DNA from 3 places in the Shewanella woodyi ATCC 51908 genome. Region 1 is predicted to be linked to each of the others. Evidence: predicted binding sites of a transcription regulator. Region 1 holds the regulator's gene; each other region holds the start of a gene.

Region 1 (4,890 bases):
ATTTGAGGAATAGCCCCCTCATCGGCAATTAACAAACTTCTAGCATCAATATCGCTCGCCGCTACACCAGACTCTCGTAAAAGTGCAGCTAATAAACGTGCTGACCAACGCTCACCGAAGCTCACCACTTCGCTACGCTTGTACTCATTAAGGGAGTCGAGAGAGAACAAGCTTATCAGCTGGTACTTATCGATAGATAAACGTTCGCGCAAGCTCCTTGCCTGCTCATTAGAGAGCAACTGCTCAATCAGGTTCTGTTGAAAACTGATCAGCACCTGTAGCTCCTCTTGCCACAGCTGAGACGAATCTTTTAACGCCAGTAGCTTATAAAGAAAATTGGTGCTCTTACCTGCGGCAGAGACAACGACTAAATCATCGCTATTGCCGTGAGTGAGAAGGATATGAGCCACGCGGCGGTAACAATCAGCATCAGCCAGACTAGAACCACCAAATTTATGTAAATGACCACGCGCCATCTCTAACTCCTACTAAACCAATTAACAGCTGGCTGCAGATGCAGCAGTAAGCCCAGCTTGAATATCTGCAACTAAATCATCAGCATCTTCAATACCGACAGAGAGGCGAATAAGGGTCTCTTTAACCCCTGCCTCGGCTCGTGCCTCTGGCTCCATCGCTCTATGGGTCATTGTCGCAGGAACCGCGACTAAACTCTCTACCCCACCTAAACTTTCTGCGACAGAAAACACAGAAAGTTGCGCTAAAAAGGCAACTAACTCGGCCTCTCCGCCTTTTAACTCGAAACTGAGCATAGCGCCAAAGCCTTTTTGCTGCTTAGCGGCAATCTCGTGACCGGGATGATCTTTAAGCCCAGGATAATACACCTTGTCGACGGCGCTACTGTTTGTCAGCACCTCTAGCACTCGCTCAGCATTAGCTTGATGCTCTTTAATACGGATAGGCAAGGTTCGAAGACCACGTAGAGCCAGATAGCTGTCAAACGCCGAACCTGTCAGCCCTAAGGTGTTTGACCACCAATGCAGCAACTCACCAAGTTCTGGATCTTTCGCCACTACAGCGCCACCTACAACATCACTATGGCCATTAATATATTTAGTCGTTGAGTGGATCACGATATCAGCCCCTAGAAGAAGTGGCTGCTGTAAAATGGGAGAGAGGAAAGTGTTATCGACGACCACAAGTGCTTCAACCTCGTGACTTGCTTGCGCAATCGCCTCGATATCAACCACCCTTAACAGTGGATTCGATGGCGTCTCAAGCCAAACCATCTTAGGTTTTAGTGCTATCGCCTCACTTAAAGCCTGACTGTCAGTTTGATCAACCACCGCCAGCTTAAATTGACCCTTTTTAGCCAAATTAGTGAATAATCTGTAGCTACCACCATAACAATCGTGAGGTACTACAAGCAGATCGTCTGGACCTAACAAGCTAGTGACCAAAGTGATGGCTGCCATTCCCGTACAGGTTACGACGCCAGTGGCTCCTTTCTCAAGGCCTGCAATGGCATCGCCAAGAATTGAGCGAGTTGGATTACCTGAGCGACTGTAATCAAAATCTCTTGGGTTTTTATGCCCATCGAAGGAGTAATTAGTGGAAAGATAGATCGGCGGTACTACGGCACCATGTTGGGTATCGGACTCAATCCCCTGACGCACGGCAATCGTGGCTAACTTACGTTCGGTCATCTACTGCTCCTAATACTGACTACTGCACATCATACTTCATATCGATTAGAACAAAGAGATGTCTGGACGTCTAAATGTACCTAAGAGTTACCTCTTCGTCAACCAATTAGACGTTTAGACGTCCGAACATATGGAAATCTATTTGCATTTAATGGAAATAAGAGGCAATAATTTGACTGTACAAATTAAAGGGTTAAAATCTGCCCCGAATTTTGAATTTACAGGTGAGTCAATGACTGAGTGGAATGGCGATTACATCAGCCCCTATGCTGAACACGGCAAAAAGAATGAACAGGTAAAGAAAATTACTGTTTCCATTCCTTTGAAAGTACTTAAGGTACTGACTGATGAACGCACACGTCGTCAGGTCAACAACCTTCGTCACGCCACCAATAGTGAGCTGCTATGTGAAGCTTTTTTGCATGCTTACACTGGCCAGCCACTGCCTAACGATGAAGATCTTTCAAAAGATAAGCCTGACAGCATCCCAGCGGAAGTAAAACGCTTAATGGATGAGATGGGGATTGAGTGGGAAGATGTCGAGTAAGCTTTTATAAATATATACTCACCTCAGGGACCGCAATGCGGTCCCTGTTTGTTTTACTTTGTTCTTTTTATATTAATTTTCAATATTGTGCTCGGCTAATGGACATTCAATGTGTTTGAGTTAATCGCACCTACCACCTTGCTACTGGCATCTATCATCATCTTCTTTGGTGCACTGACTCAAAGCTTAATTGGCTTTGGTCTTGCTGTTGTGGCCTCGCCACTGCTCTACATTGTTGACCCTGATCTCGTTCCAGCTCCCGTGATCATCATGGGGTTTACTATCTCGTTACTGACCCTCTTTAGAGAACGTGGTGCTTTGGAGTTTAACGGCCTGCAATACGCACTACTTGGTCGTATTCCTGGTGGCTTTTTAGGTGCTGCTTTACTCATATTTGCTCCTCAACCGATACTGGGACTCGCCATCGCTGGGATCGTAGCCGCAGCCGTGATCTTAAGCCTAATGAAGTTTAATTTAGTCGTGAATCGCAAGAATCTATTTGCAGCAGGGGTCATATCTGGTGTATTTGGTAATATAGCGGCCATTGGTGGCCCACCATTAGCCATCTTACTCTCAGGTAAAGATGCCAACCAATTCAGAGCAGCGCTCTCAGCTTTCTTTATCTTCAGCTCCACCATAGCCTTAGCCATCTTAGCCGTGACAGGATTACTAGAGTTAAAACAGCTTTGGTTATCACTGCTACTGCTTCCTTCGGTGATATTAGGCTACTTAGTGGCTGGCAGGTTGGTCGGGAGAGTAGATAAAAATAAAACACGCAGCATGACCTTGGTACTTTGCTCTATCAGCGCATTAGTGTTGACGATAAAATCGTTAATTGAGCTGTAAAAACGAGATGCTCCGAGAGCGTGACTTTGTCACTGCTAGTGCGTATCAGCGATACTTCAAGAGTGACCTTCGCTCTTCGAGAAAGAGAAGTGACACAAACCTACGACGTATTGCTTGTACTCGCAGCCAACTTGTTGGCACACTCAAAGGAAACTCGTTCACTCTCGCAACTAAGCTATCTCTAAATGGCCCTGCAAACGCCCTTCTTAGCCGCTAAAAATGATATGAGGTTTGCAGCACACCACCAATAGCATCATCGCTACCCATCATACCGGTAAAATCTAAGTAAAATGTCTGCCCAATAGAGAAGCCAGTGCCTAATGAGTAGATATTGGAAGTATTGTCCTTCATATCGTGTCGATAGCCCATGCGCAGCGCTAACCAGTCCAGAGCCCTCACTTCACCACCTAATCGCCAATACTGAGTTCCCTCTATCTCATCGAAACGTTTATGGGTATTTAAATCGATATCAGATGTTAATGTCAGACTCTCCCAGTCATAGGCGATTCCAGCGGTAAATAGGGGCTCAACCTGATAGGTAAACTTACGTCCTTGAGCCTCAACCGTATCCACATCTTGACTGATTAAGTTACGCCCAGATAAGCCGACAACCAGCCCCTCAATGGGCTGCATCGCCACCCCAATATCCAGATTGAACGTGGACTCATCGTTACGATATTTGGAGTCATTAAAATCACTGGACTCGAAGTTATTTGCGCTTACCACATAGTTATAGGTATCGATGCGCTGAAACTTAGGGGATACCCCAACCGATATCGGCATATTAACGATTGAGAGTGGAAAACTAATTGCCACACCTAAATCCGAAACGGCCCCCGCAACAACAGCCCCTTGAGAATCAAGATCAGACACTTCTGGAGGATTATTAGGATCTATCACAGTTAGAGCATCGATATCTGATTGTTCAATGGCAGTAACACCAATGGCATCGATATAACTTTTATAGAAGACCGCCATTGGCATCTTATCGTTAGGGATCACCAGCGAAAAACCAACGCCAGCACTGACATAAGCAGTGTTATCTTTTAGCGACTCTAGATCGTTAATCAGATCTGTGCGAAATCGATCGATAGCAGCGGCATTCGAAGCGTTAATCGCAGCCTCTAATCCATCATAGGACTCCTCTAACGCATCAAACTTATCAATCATCTGATCTTTATCTGCACCATCGGCGCCAAGTACCGGTAAAAGTAGGGAGAAATCATTAAACTGTGGCGTTTGCAGTGCTAGAAGAGCTGGATTAATAAAGGCTGCACCCTCGCGGTTAGATGACGCCACACCCGTGCCTCCCATAGCGTCACTACGGGCCTCATAATATTGCTGACCAGCCATGGTGGTGAAAGGTAATAACAAAGCGAAGTACACTGCATATTTTAGCTTTTTCATCCATTCATCCCTTATCTTTACTTATCATTATTCACTGAAGTTGTGCCTTGGAAATTAAGCGTGATTCAATGGGAACCAAAGACAAAAAACAGTGGAATTTAAAGATAGTTCAACAATCGGAATTGTGTGTGATGAGCGCTCAAAAAACAAACAGAAATAACAAATAAATATCTCAATCTCTAACAAAGGTTTTGCACTCTCTTTTGGCTAAAAATAACCAATTGATATCTATTAATTTTAAAGTTTCAATTAGCAAAGAAGTAAATAGAACAAAAAGATATAGGTTTGTGGATAACTAGGTAATTTGATTAAGAAGGGAGTTTGAAATAGAGGGGGAAAATTTTAGTTTCAGTAAAATTCACTCCAAAGCTTTGGTCTACTGATTAGATAGCCTTGGATCATATCTGCTTGCCAATCACTGACCAT
Region 2 (4,890 bases), 2.1 Mb from region 1:
TTTGAAGCTGATACCGTTAATTGCTTGTACATTACACATCTGCGGCACAAATTGACCTTGATGTGAGACGCCTAGGTTAGGCAGGCCAGCTTGGATCTCCAATGCTTGCCATGCACTACTTTCTTGGATTGGCGTATTGATTGAGCTTAATAGTGGCTCAGAAGGGGCATTCTCTATAATGATAATAAAGCGTTCGCCATCTTTAAGCAGTACACCGCCTGGGATCTCAGTTAACTCTTGGGTGATCTCACCAAAGTAGTTATTTACCCACTCCTGTGCCTGCTCTCCAGCTACGCCTAAGATGGTCCAGTCTGCAGATACATCAACAAGGTCAGCCTTGCTGAACACGGCGTATTTAGCCAGTTGTGGTAGATCTGCCGCCAAGGTATCTTTTGGCATCATCATAAAGAGGGCATCTGCAACCGAGAAGGTTCTGAAACTGGCCAGCATCTTTCCTTTAGGATCGCAGTGAGCACCCCATCTCCATTGGTTGCTCTCAAGTGAGCTGATATCTGTGGTGACCTGCCCGTGAATGAAGCTACGGCCTTGCTCGCCAGTCACACTCATCAATCCCATATGAGACAGGTTAGCAAAGATAAGTTGAGCGGATTCACTCGGATTCCAAGCGAGCTGAGAAACAGACTGGGTCATATTGTTATCCAAAAAAGGGGCTTATGTGAGTAGGATTGTAACGCCAAATAGGGGCGACGGATATAAATCGGGCGCACAATTTTTACATTGTACGCCCGATATTTTTAGTTTACCGCTGTGTTCTTTGTATAAGCTTAGTGAAGTAGACGAGTACGAATAGTGCCTTCAATGGCCTTCATCTGCTCGAGTGCTTCATCGGCTTGGTCTGAATCCACTTCCATCACAACGTAACCAATTTCAGCCGTTGTTTGCAGATACTGGGCCGCGATATTGATCCCTTTCTCGGCAAACGCTTGGTTAATCTTGATCAACACGCCAGGGCGGTTGTGGTGAATATGCAGCAGACGTGAAGCATCTTTATGCTGGGCCAACGATACCTCAGGGAAGTTCACTGCGGTCATGGTTGATCCATTATCAGAGTACTTGGCCAACTTGCCAGCAACCTCGATACCTATGTTCTCCTGTGCTTCCTGAGTGCTGCCGCCCACATGTGGGGTTAAGATTACGTTGTCTAGACCACGTAGCGGGCTAATAAACTCATCATCGTTAGACTTAGGCTCTACAGGGAAAACGTCGATGGCTGCACCAGCTATCTTTTCAGCTTTAAGCGTTGATGCTAGAGCGTCAATGTCGACCACAGTACCGCGAGAGGCGTTAATTAAGATGCTGCCTTTTTTCATACAAGCCAGCTCTGCTTCACCGATCATCTCTTTGGTTTGTGGGGTCTCAGGAACATGCAGACTGACCACATCGGCAAGAGACATCAGCTCCTGCATCGAGTGGATCTGCTGGGCATTGCCCAGTGGTAGCTTATCTTCGATATCGAAGAAAACGACACGCATACCTAAGGTCTCGGCTAGGATCCCTAACTGAGTACCAATATGGCCATAACCTATCACACCGAGTGTTTTGCCACGGGCTTCATAGCTACCGGTTGCACTCTTAAGCCAACCACCACGATGAGCCATGGCATTACGCTGAGGAATACCACGAAATAGCATGATGATCTCGCCAAGTACCAGCTCTGCCACACTGCGTGTGTTAGAGAAGGGCGCGTTGAATACAGGCACACCGAGTTTCTCAGCATAGTTGAGATCGACCTGATTAGTACCGATACAGAAACAACCAATTCCGACCAGTTTCTCCGCCTGACTTAATACCGCTTCAGTCAATTGAGTCCGTGATCTTAGGCCAACAAAATGCGCATCCTTTATCGATGCCTTGAGTGCCTCTTCTCCAAGAGATGCCTTGTGGTATTCGATGTTGCTGTAACCAGCACGCTTGAATACATCTACCGCTGATTGGTGGACGCCTTCCAAAAGCAGGATCTTGATCTTATCCTTGTCCAGCGAATGTTTCGCCATGATTTAGGTACCCTCTTCAATTATTGGTATTATGGTTATTTTTATAGACTGTCTGTTGTCCGGCACCAAATTAGCACTTTTTTTGTTCAGTGTGGAGGGCTAGATGGCTAAAGTTATTATTCTTTCCCTAGAACAATAGAGATAATACATATAAGAGGTTCCAATTTTGAATAAACAGCATATTTGGCTGACTATTTTCCTATTAGTCCTGATTTGGTCAGGTATTAACCCTAAAGATCAATTTACCTGGTTTTTAGAAGTGGCCCCAGCTTTGATCGCTTTGCCTGTGATGTTCTTTACCCGAAAACGCTTCCCTCTGACACCTATGCTCTATGTGTTGATCCTTATTCACTGTGTTATTTTAATGGTGGGAGGCCACTATACCTATGCAGAAGTGCCGCTATTTGATTGGATAGCCGATGCCTTAGGCAGTGACAGAAATAATTACGATAAGGTGGGGCATTTTGCCCAAGGCTTTATTCCAGCTTTGATCGCCAGAGAGGTATTTATTCGCAATCAGGTGGTGAAGCCTGGTGTTTGGTGCAGCTTTATCTGTGTCTGTTTTGCGCTGGCTCTGTCGGCATTTTATGAACTGATTGAGTGGTGGGTTGCCCTGTTAACTGGCGAAGATGCCGAGGCGTTTTTAGGCACCCAAGGTTATATTTGGGATACTCAATCGGATATGGGCATGGCGTTATTGGGCGCTATAGTGGCGCTGTTGGTACTTGTTAAGACCCATAATAAACAGCTTGCGGCACTGAATGATTAGTCGCCTAGCTTGCTTAGGTTTATATAGTATATAAAATAGACTTCTTATAGCTAACTTTATGATTTATATGCTTTGTAAGTGTTTATGGCGTGAGTTGGCAGTTTTTTACGCTCTATTTAACCTTGATTTAATAAGTTTTTCACTTGAGGTTACAAGTAATACTATTCAAATCGCTTAAAACGAGCCATCATGGGTAGGAGTCTGTTAGTTGTAGGTTCAGTGAATGAGACGGTTTATGCGTTATCTAGGGATTAGCTTTTCAGGGAGGAAAGTGGATGAGTAAAGTAGATGAGTTGGTCTTTCTTCATCAGGTATCGACACCATGTAACTTAGCAATTTTAGCTGAGTCTATCGGATTGAAGACACGGATTGTTAAGCAGGTTTCTGAGCTTGAACCACTCAGCGATCGTAATAGTTTCTACCTCGTGGGTCAGGAGGGCGCAGCCCTAGACAATAGAGGGATCCCTCTGTTGGCGATTCGTCTTGTTTCCCACGTGCCTGTTGCCCTCTACCAAGTCGATAGAAAAAAACTCGACCCAGCCTCTGCATTGCTGCTGGGGATCCGTGGGTTGCTCTATTCAGATCAGCGTATGGATCTGATGTTGACTGGCTTAAGAAAGATGGTGGCGGATGAGCTTTGGTACGATCGTACCTTGATTAGCAAGATGTTCCGTCAACTGGTTGATCGTTTAGAGACCAGTGATGACTACTCCCAAGATGCCGAAGAGATACTGCAGGTATTGACTAAGCGGGAGCGAACCATCATTCAATTGGTTTCAAGTGGCGCTAGAAATAGGGAGATTGCTGATAATTTATGTATCAGCGAACATACGGTTAAAGCACATATCTCCTCGATTTTCAGAAAGACACACTCTCGTAATCGTGTTGAACTGCTTAGGTGGGCACAGACCTACGGCGATCATCTGGCACTGTGTTCTTAAAGTTTTAAAATAATAAACGGCGATAACGCCGTTTTTTATTATCTAGTTTCGCTCTAATACCTTATCTCCAATACTTCCTCTTATATAAATATAAAACAATCAAATTCAGTTTTTATAAATTAAGCTATCCCTTATTTGATGGTTTATTCTCCAGCCTCTGTAAGTTGGTGTTCTGGCTTAAGTTGATGATTCTTTAAGGCTTAAAATATTTCTGGTTTGACCTGTTCTTACAGCTGATTAATGCTGCTTGTTTTTTCTTTTTATAACAAATGCTTACTGCTCAAAATGTGACTGGTTCATCTTTTTTTTGTCACAAAACTCTGTGACAATTGTCGCGCACGTTAATAAAAATTAGCGGACTTATACCAACCAGGATAAGAAAGTGATCTACTCAGAGTACTTTTGGGCAAACTAATTCAAGGCGAATGGACGATGGAATGGTTATTCCCTTGTGAGTTCATTCAACGCAGAAGTAGGCAGCCAAAAATACTCCTAACAGGCGAGCCTTAGCGCATCCGATGCTGCGTTAACGAGCTTAAACGTAGAGCAACTATGTTCTTCACTCGTTGCCTTGCCTCAAAAGCGCTAAACATTCGCTGAGCGATCACCTCTTTATTCTGATTGGTATCAAAAATAATAATGGGGTTGAAAAAAATGGATAATGTTAAAAAATTGTCAGTGCTTGCACTGTCAATAGCCGCTGCTTTGCCTGCTGTGGCCAATGCTGATGTACTTATTAGCGAATATGTTGAAGGTTCCGGTTATAGCAAAGCGGTTGAAATATACAATTCAGGATCGACGGCCGTTGATCTGACAGGTTACTCCCTCGTTTACTACTCAAAGGGCGAAACAGCTCCTAAAAAAATCTTAGATCTCAGTGGTTCTCTTGGGGCTAATGCCATTAAGGTGATCACCAATAACCATAAAGATAACGCTATCGTATTAGATGCTGCTGTAGACTCACAGAGCGCTGCTATCTACTTTAATGGCGATGACAAGGTTGGGATCTTAAAAGGCGATACCTTAGTTGACCTGTTTGGTGAAGTTGGCACAACAGGTGATTGGGCCAAAGATATCACTGCTGAGCGAAATGCTAATGTCACGGCTGCAAGCTCAACCTATGTTGAGAGTGAGTGGACCACAAAGGCAAAGAACACTTTTAGTG
Region 3 (4,890 bases), 300 kb from region 1:
GGCATCTATAGTCCTAAGGATTTTTCAATATCTTTTGATGACATCACGTTAGCGTAAAGAGGCATGATTTCATTGAGGTAGTACTCCTGCTCGAAGGTGGTTCTTGCCACCGTACAGTCGGATATTATGGTAACGCGATAGCCAAGGTCAGCTGCTTCTCGACCCGCAGTATCAATGCACAGAGAGGTGACAGCACCTGCGATAATGACATCTGTTATCTTATTCTCCTGCAACACCTTATGTAGCTCAGTATTGGAGAAACAGCTTAATCCCCGTTTACCCGGTAAGGTGATTATATCGGCTGACATAGACTCTACTTCGTCAATTGTTGCAGCACCTACGGTATTGGATCTGAATGCACCGTTATCTTTGATTATTTTTAAGATACCTATGGGATCGTTGAGTTCGGAATAATCGGGAGTGAATATGATAGGCGTGGCGGCGATGACGGCATCAGTCGGAAGTAAAGTTTTAATTAACTTCAGTGAATTAGATAATATTGTGCCGACTTGATCTGAGTTTTCCAGAGCACTGTGAAGAATACCGTCTTTGGCAAAATAGTCATTTTGATAGCCGATTAAGAGTAGAGCTGTATTTTGAATATTCATGACAATTCCCGCTATTTAACTGAACTTAAGTTTTGTTCATCTGCTTTGCTATTAAACATTACGGTTTACAGGGTCTTTATTAGTATAGTTAACTCTGATTTTTTATTGTTAAAAGGAGGGGCCTAGTAGCACTGTGTTACTTACTTTCGTTAGCAAATAATTAATAACTGAGTAAATATCTGGTTTGGTATGTGATTATAGTTCAGATTGTGGCTTTTTCATTTTTTTGTGCTTTTATTTTGATGTTTTGTGATTTTTTTATCTGGCTTTATGTCTTTTCTGTGAAAGCAATTAGGCAATTGGATTATCGTAATCGACATGGTGATAGGTATAAAAAAACCGCCAGAAGGCGGTTTTTTGTGGGCTAAAGCGTAAGGCTTTAAGCGGCGAAGATTAAAGACCAGCGTCTGCGCGCAGAGCTTCAACTTTGTCAGTCGCTTCCCATGGGAACTCTTCACGACCAAAGTGACCGTAAGCCGCTGTGGACTTGTAGATTGGGCGAGCTAGGTTCAACATCTCTGTTAAGCCATATGGGCGTAGATCGAAGTGGCGACGTACCAGATCAATCAGTAATTCTTCAGCAACTTTAGCAGTACCAAATGTTTCGATACTGATTGACGTTGGCTCCGCCACACCAATCGCGTAAGAGACTTGAAGCTCACAGCGATCAGCTAGACCTGCTGCAACTATGTTCTTAGCCACGTAACGTGCTGCGTATGCCGCACTACGGTCAACTTTTGATGGATCTTTACCAGAGAAAGCACCACCACCGTGACGTGCCATACCGCCGTATGTGTCAACGATGATCTTACGACCCGTTAGACCACAGTCACCTACTGGACCACCGATAACGAAACGGCCAGTTGGGTTGATGAAGTATTTAGTCTCTTTAGATAACCACTTAGCCGGTAATACTGGCTTGATGATTGACTCCATTACACCTTCAATAAGGTCTGCTTGAGTCACATCTTCACTGTGCTGTGTAGAGAGAACAACCGCGTCGATACCGGCAATACTGCCATCACTGTTATAAGCAAAAGTCACCTGACTCTTTGCATCTGGACGTAACCAAGGAAGTGTCTTGTCTTTACGTACTTCAGATTGACGCTTAACCAGCATGTGCGAGTAAGTGATAGGTGCAGGCATGAATACATCGGTTTCATTGTTGGCGTAACCAAACATTAGACCTTGGTCACCAGCGCCTTGCTCTTTAGGATCTGCGCGATCAACACCTTGGTTGATATCAGGAGATTGCTTACCAATAACGTTTAGTATGGCGCAAGAGTCTGCATCAAAGCCCATATCTGAGTGTGTGTAACCAATTTCGCGAACTGTATTACGGGTGATCTCTTCGATATCAACCCAAGCAGATGTTGTGACTTCACCACCTACCATGACCATGCCGGTCTTAACGTAAGTTTCACACGCAACACGAGCTTTTGGATCTTGCTCAAGTATTGCGTCTAATACCGCATCAGAAATCTGATCGGCTATTTTATCTGGATGACCTTCTGATACTGACTCAGAGGTGAACAAGTGCTTTGCCATGGTGGGAAATCTCGTCGTTGAACTATTTGAATGCATACCCAAGCTCTCAAGCCACATACATCGGGGGCGAACAGATCATCTGCTTAGAATAGAACTCAGCATCATGAAGCCGCTTGGGTATAGAAGTATTTACATCTAGACGGCTATAATAATCCATTATTGCCCTCTTATCACCCCCGATGATGAATTATTCCTCGAAATTGTGACATTAAGTCTATTCCCCTATCCGACCTGCTGTTACTTTATCTTTTATTATTATGTGGTTATATATTTTTGTTTTGCTTTCTATCTTTGGAAAAAATTTTGTTGTTAAGTGTAAATGTCGATTGATGGGCCATGAGTTGTTGGCGGCTATTTTGCTGATGAGGCAGTAAAATGCCCATTAGGGCAATAAACATTTGCGTCAAGGTGCTATGTAGGTGAAAATATGGCTCCCAAATTTGCCGTAGAGCATCGATGGTTAAATAAGTGCTGATCGATATAGTGCTCGTTGCTCTAGACCTCAAAAAATCAAGCAGGAGAGAGCATGTCATCTCGTAAAGAACTCGCAAACGCTATCCGTGCGTTAACCATGGATGCCGTTCAAAAAGCCAATTCAGGTCACCCAGGTGCACCAATGGGGATGGCTGACATCGCTGAAGTGCTTTGGAATGATTTCCTTAAGCATAACCCGAATAACCCTGAGTGGGTTGATCGTGACCGTTTTATCCTATCAAACGGCCATGGCTCTATGCTTATCTACTCTTTGCTTCATTTGACTGGCTATGCACTGCCTATCGAAGAGCTTAAAAACTTCCGTCAACTGCACTCAAAAACACCGGGTCACCCTGAATATGGTTACACGCCAGGTGTTGAAACTACGACAGGTCCATTAGGCGCTGGTATCAGTAATGCTGTGGGTATGGCGATTGCTGAAAAGACATTGGCTGCTCAGTTTAACCAGCCTGGCCACGATATCGTTGACCACTTCACATACTGCTTCCTAGGCGATGGTTGTTTGATGGAAGGTATCTCTCATGAAGCATGTTCACTAGCAGGGACCTTAGGTCTTGGTAAGCTAGTGGCGTTCTGGGATGACAACGGTATCTCTATCGATGGCCATGTAGAAGGTTGGTTCACCGACGATACACCTAAGCGTTTCGAATCATACGGCTGGCATGTAATTGCTAACGTTGATGGCCATGATAGCGATGCTATCCGTGCTGCTATCGAAGAAGCTAAGTCTGTGACAGACAAGCCAACAATGATCTGCTGCAAAACCACTATCGGTTTTGGTTCACCAAACAAGTCTGGCAGCCATGATTGTCACGGCGCACCATTAGGTGATGCTGAGATTGCTGCTGCACGTGAATTCCTTGGTTGGAACCACGATGCATTCGAGATCCCAGAAAACGTATACGCAGGTTGGGACGCTAAAGAAGCGGGCCAAGCGAATGAGTCAAACTGGAACGATAAGTTCGCGGCATATGAAGCGGCTTTCCCTGAGCTAGCAGCTGAATATAAGCGTCGTGTGATCACGGGCGAACTACCAGCTGACTTTGAAGAGAAGGCACAGGCTTTCATTCAAGAGTCTCAAGATAAAGCGGAAGGCATTGCTAGCCGTAAAGCATCACAAAATGCGATTGGTGCATTTGGTGCAATTCTACCTGAAATGCTAGGTGGCTCAGCAGACCTTGCTGGTTCTAACCTAACGCTTTGGTCTGGCTCTAAAGGTATTCAAGACGATCCTGCTGGTAACTACATCTACTACGGTGTACGTGAATTCGGCATGAGCGGTATCATGAACGGTGCATCACTTCACGGTGGTTTCATCAATTATGGTGCAACGTTCATGATGTTTATGGAGTACGCACGTAACGCAGTACGTATGTCTGCATTGATGGGTATCCAAAATATCTTCGTTTACACCCATGATTCAATCGGTCAAGGTGAAGATGGTCCAACTCACCAGCCAGTAGAGCAGCTTGCTAACCTACGTATGACACCAAACATGACTGTATGGCGTCCATGTGATGCGGCGGAAACTGCTGTATCTTGGAAGAGTGCAATCGAGCGCCGTACTGCGCCAACTTCGCTTATCTTTAGCCGTCAAGGTTTGAAAGCACAAGCGCGCACCGCTGAGCAGTTAGCAAATGTGGCTAAAGGTGGTTATGTACTGAGTGATTGCGCTGGTACGCCAGAGCTAATCCTTATTGCTACAGGCTCTGAAGTGCAACTGGCTCTTGATTCTGCTGCTGCACTGACAGAGCAAGGTAAGCAGGTTCGCGTTGTCTCTATGCCGTCAACTAACGAGTTCGACAAGCAAGATGCAGCTTATAAAGAGTCTGTACTGCCACGTAGCGTTACTAAGCGCGTTGCAATCGAAGCGGCTCACGTTGATTTCTGGCACAAGTATGTTGGTTTCGACGGCGCGGTTGTTGGTATGACAACCTTCGGCGAATCAGCACCAGGTGGTGATTTGATGAAGCACTTCGGTTTCACTGTTGAAAACGTCGTTGCTACAGTTAACGCTCTTTAAAAAGTCATTGGTTATTCTATCAATGGTTTTGTTTAGCTAGCGCATCAATTGGTTGCTCTATGATGCAAAATAATTGTTTAAGTGTTTTTTGCTTTAAGCATTTATGATACAACGGCTTACCTAATAAGGTAGGCCGTTGTTGTATCAATAAATGAGCTGTTAAAGGGAATAGAAAGCTTAATGATCAGAGTTGCCATCAATGGATATGGCCGTATC

The links. The regulator MetJ, encoded in region 1, represses methionine synthesis genes. The targets are predictions, from matches to a motif close to TAGACGTCTAGACGTCTA.
Region 2: the regulator MetJ is predicted to act here: its motif matches at 2,108-2,125, upstream of serA (phosphoglycerate dehydrogenase).
Region 3: the regulator MetJ is predicted to act here: its motif matches at 2,285-2,302, upstream of metK (methionine adenosyltransferase).

What each region holds. Positions count from the first base shown of each region.
Region 1 is NC_010506.1:864,093-868,982, reverse strand. It holds gene SWOO_RS03210 (bifunctional aspartate kinase/homoserine dehydrogenase II) at 1-476, opposite strand, end outside; gene metB (cystathionine gamma-synthase) at 498-1,664, opposite strand; gene metJ (met regulon transcriptional regulator MetJ) at 1,897-2,211, shown strand; gene SWOO_RS03195 (sulfite exporter TauE/SafE family protein) at 2,323-3,057, shown strand; gene SWOO_RS03190 (conjugal transfer protein TraF) at 3,271-4,464, opposite strand; gene SWOO_RS03185 (putative bifunctional diguanylate cyclase/phosphodiesterase) at 4,813-4,890, opposite strand, start outside.
Region 2 is NC_010506.1:4,738,015-4,742,904, reverse strand. It holds gene ygfZ (tRNA-modifying protein YgfZ) at 1-651, opposite strand, end outside; gene serA (phosphoglycerate dehydrogenase) at 786-2,015, opposite strand; gene SWOO_RS19970 (DUF2238 domain-containing protein) at 2,182-2,784, shown strand; gene SWOO_RS19965 (helix-turn-helix transcriptional regulator) at 3,060-3,725, shown strand; gene exeM (extracellular exonuclease ExeM) at 4,380-4,890, shown strand, end outside.
Region 3 is NC_010506.1:1,166,048-1,170,937, forward strand. It holds gene SWOO_RS04455 (sensor domain-containing protein) at 1-5, opposite strand, end outside; gene SWOO_RS04460 (cysteine hydrolase family protein) at 6-608, opposite strand; gene metK (methionine adenosyltransferase) at 1,002-2,156, opposite strand; gene tkt (transketolase) at 2,683-4,674, shown strand; gene epd (erythrose-4-phosphate dehydrogenase) at 4,855-4,890, shown strand, end outside.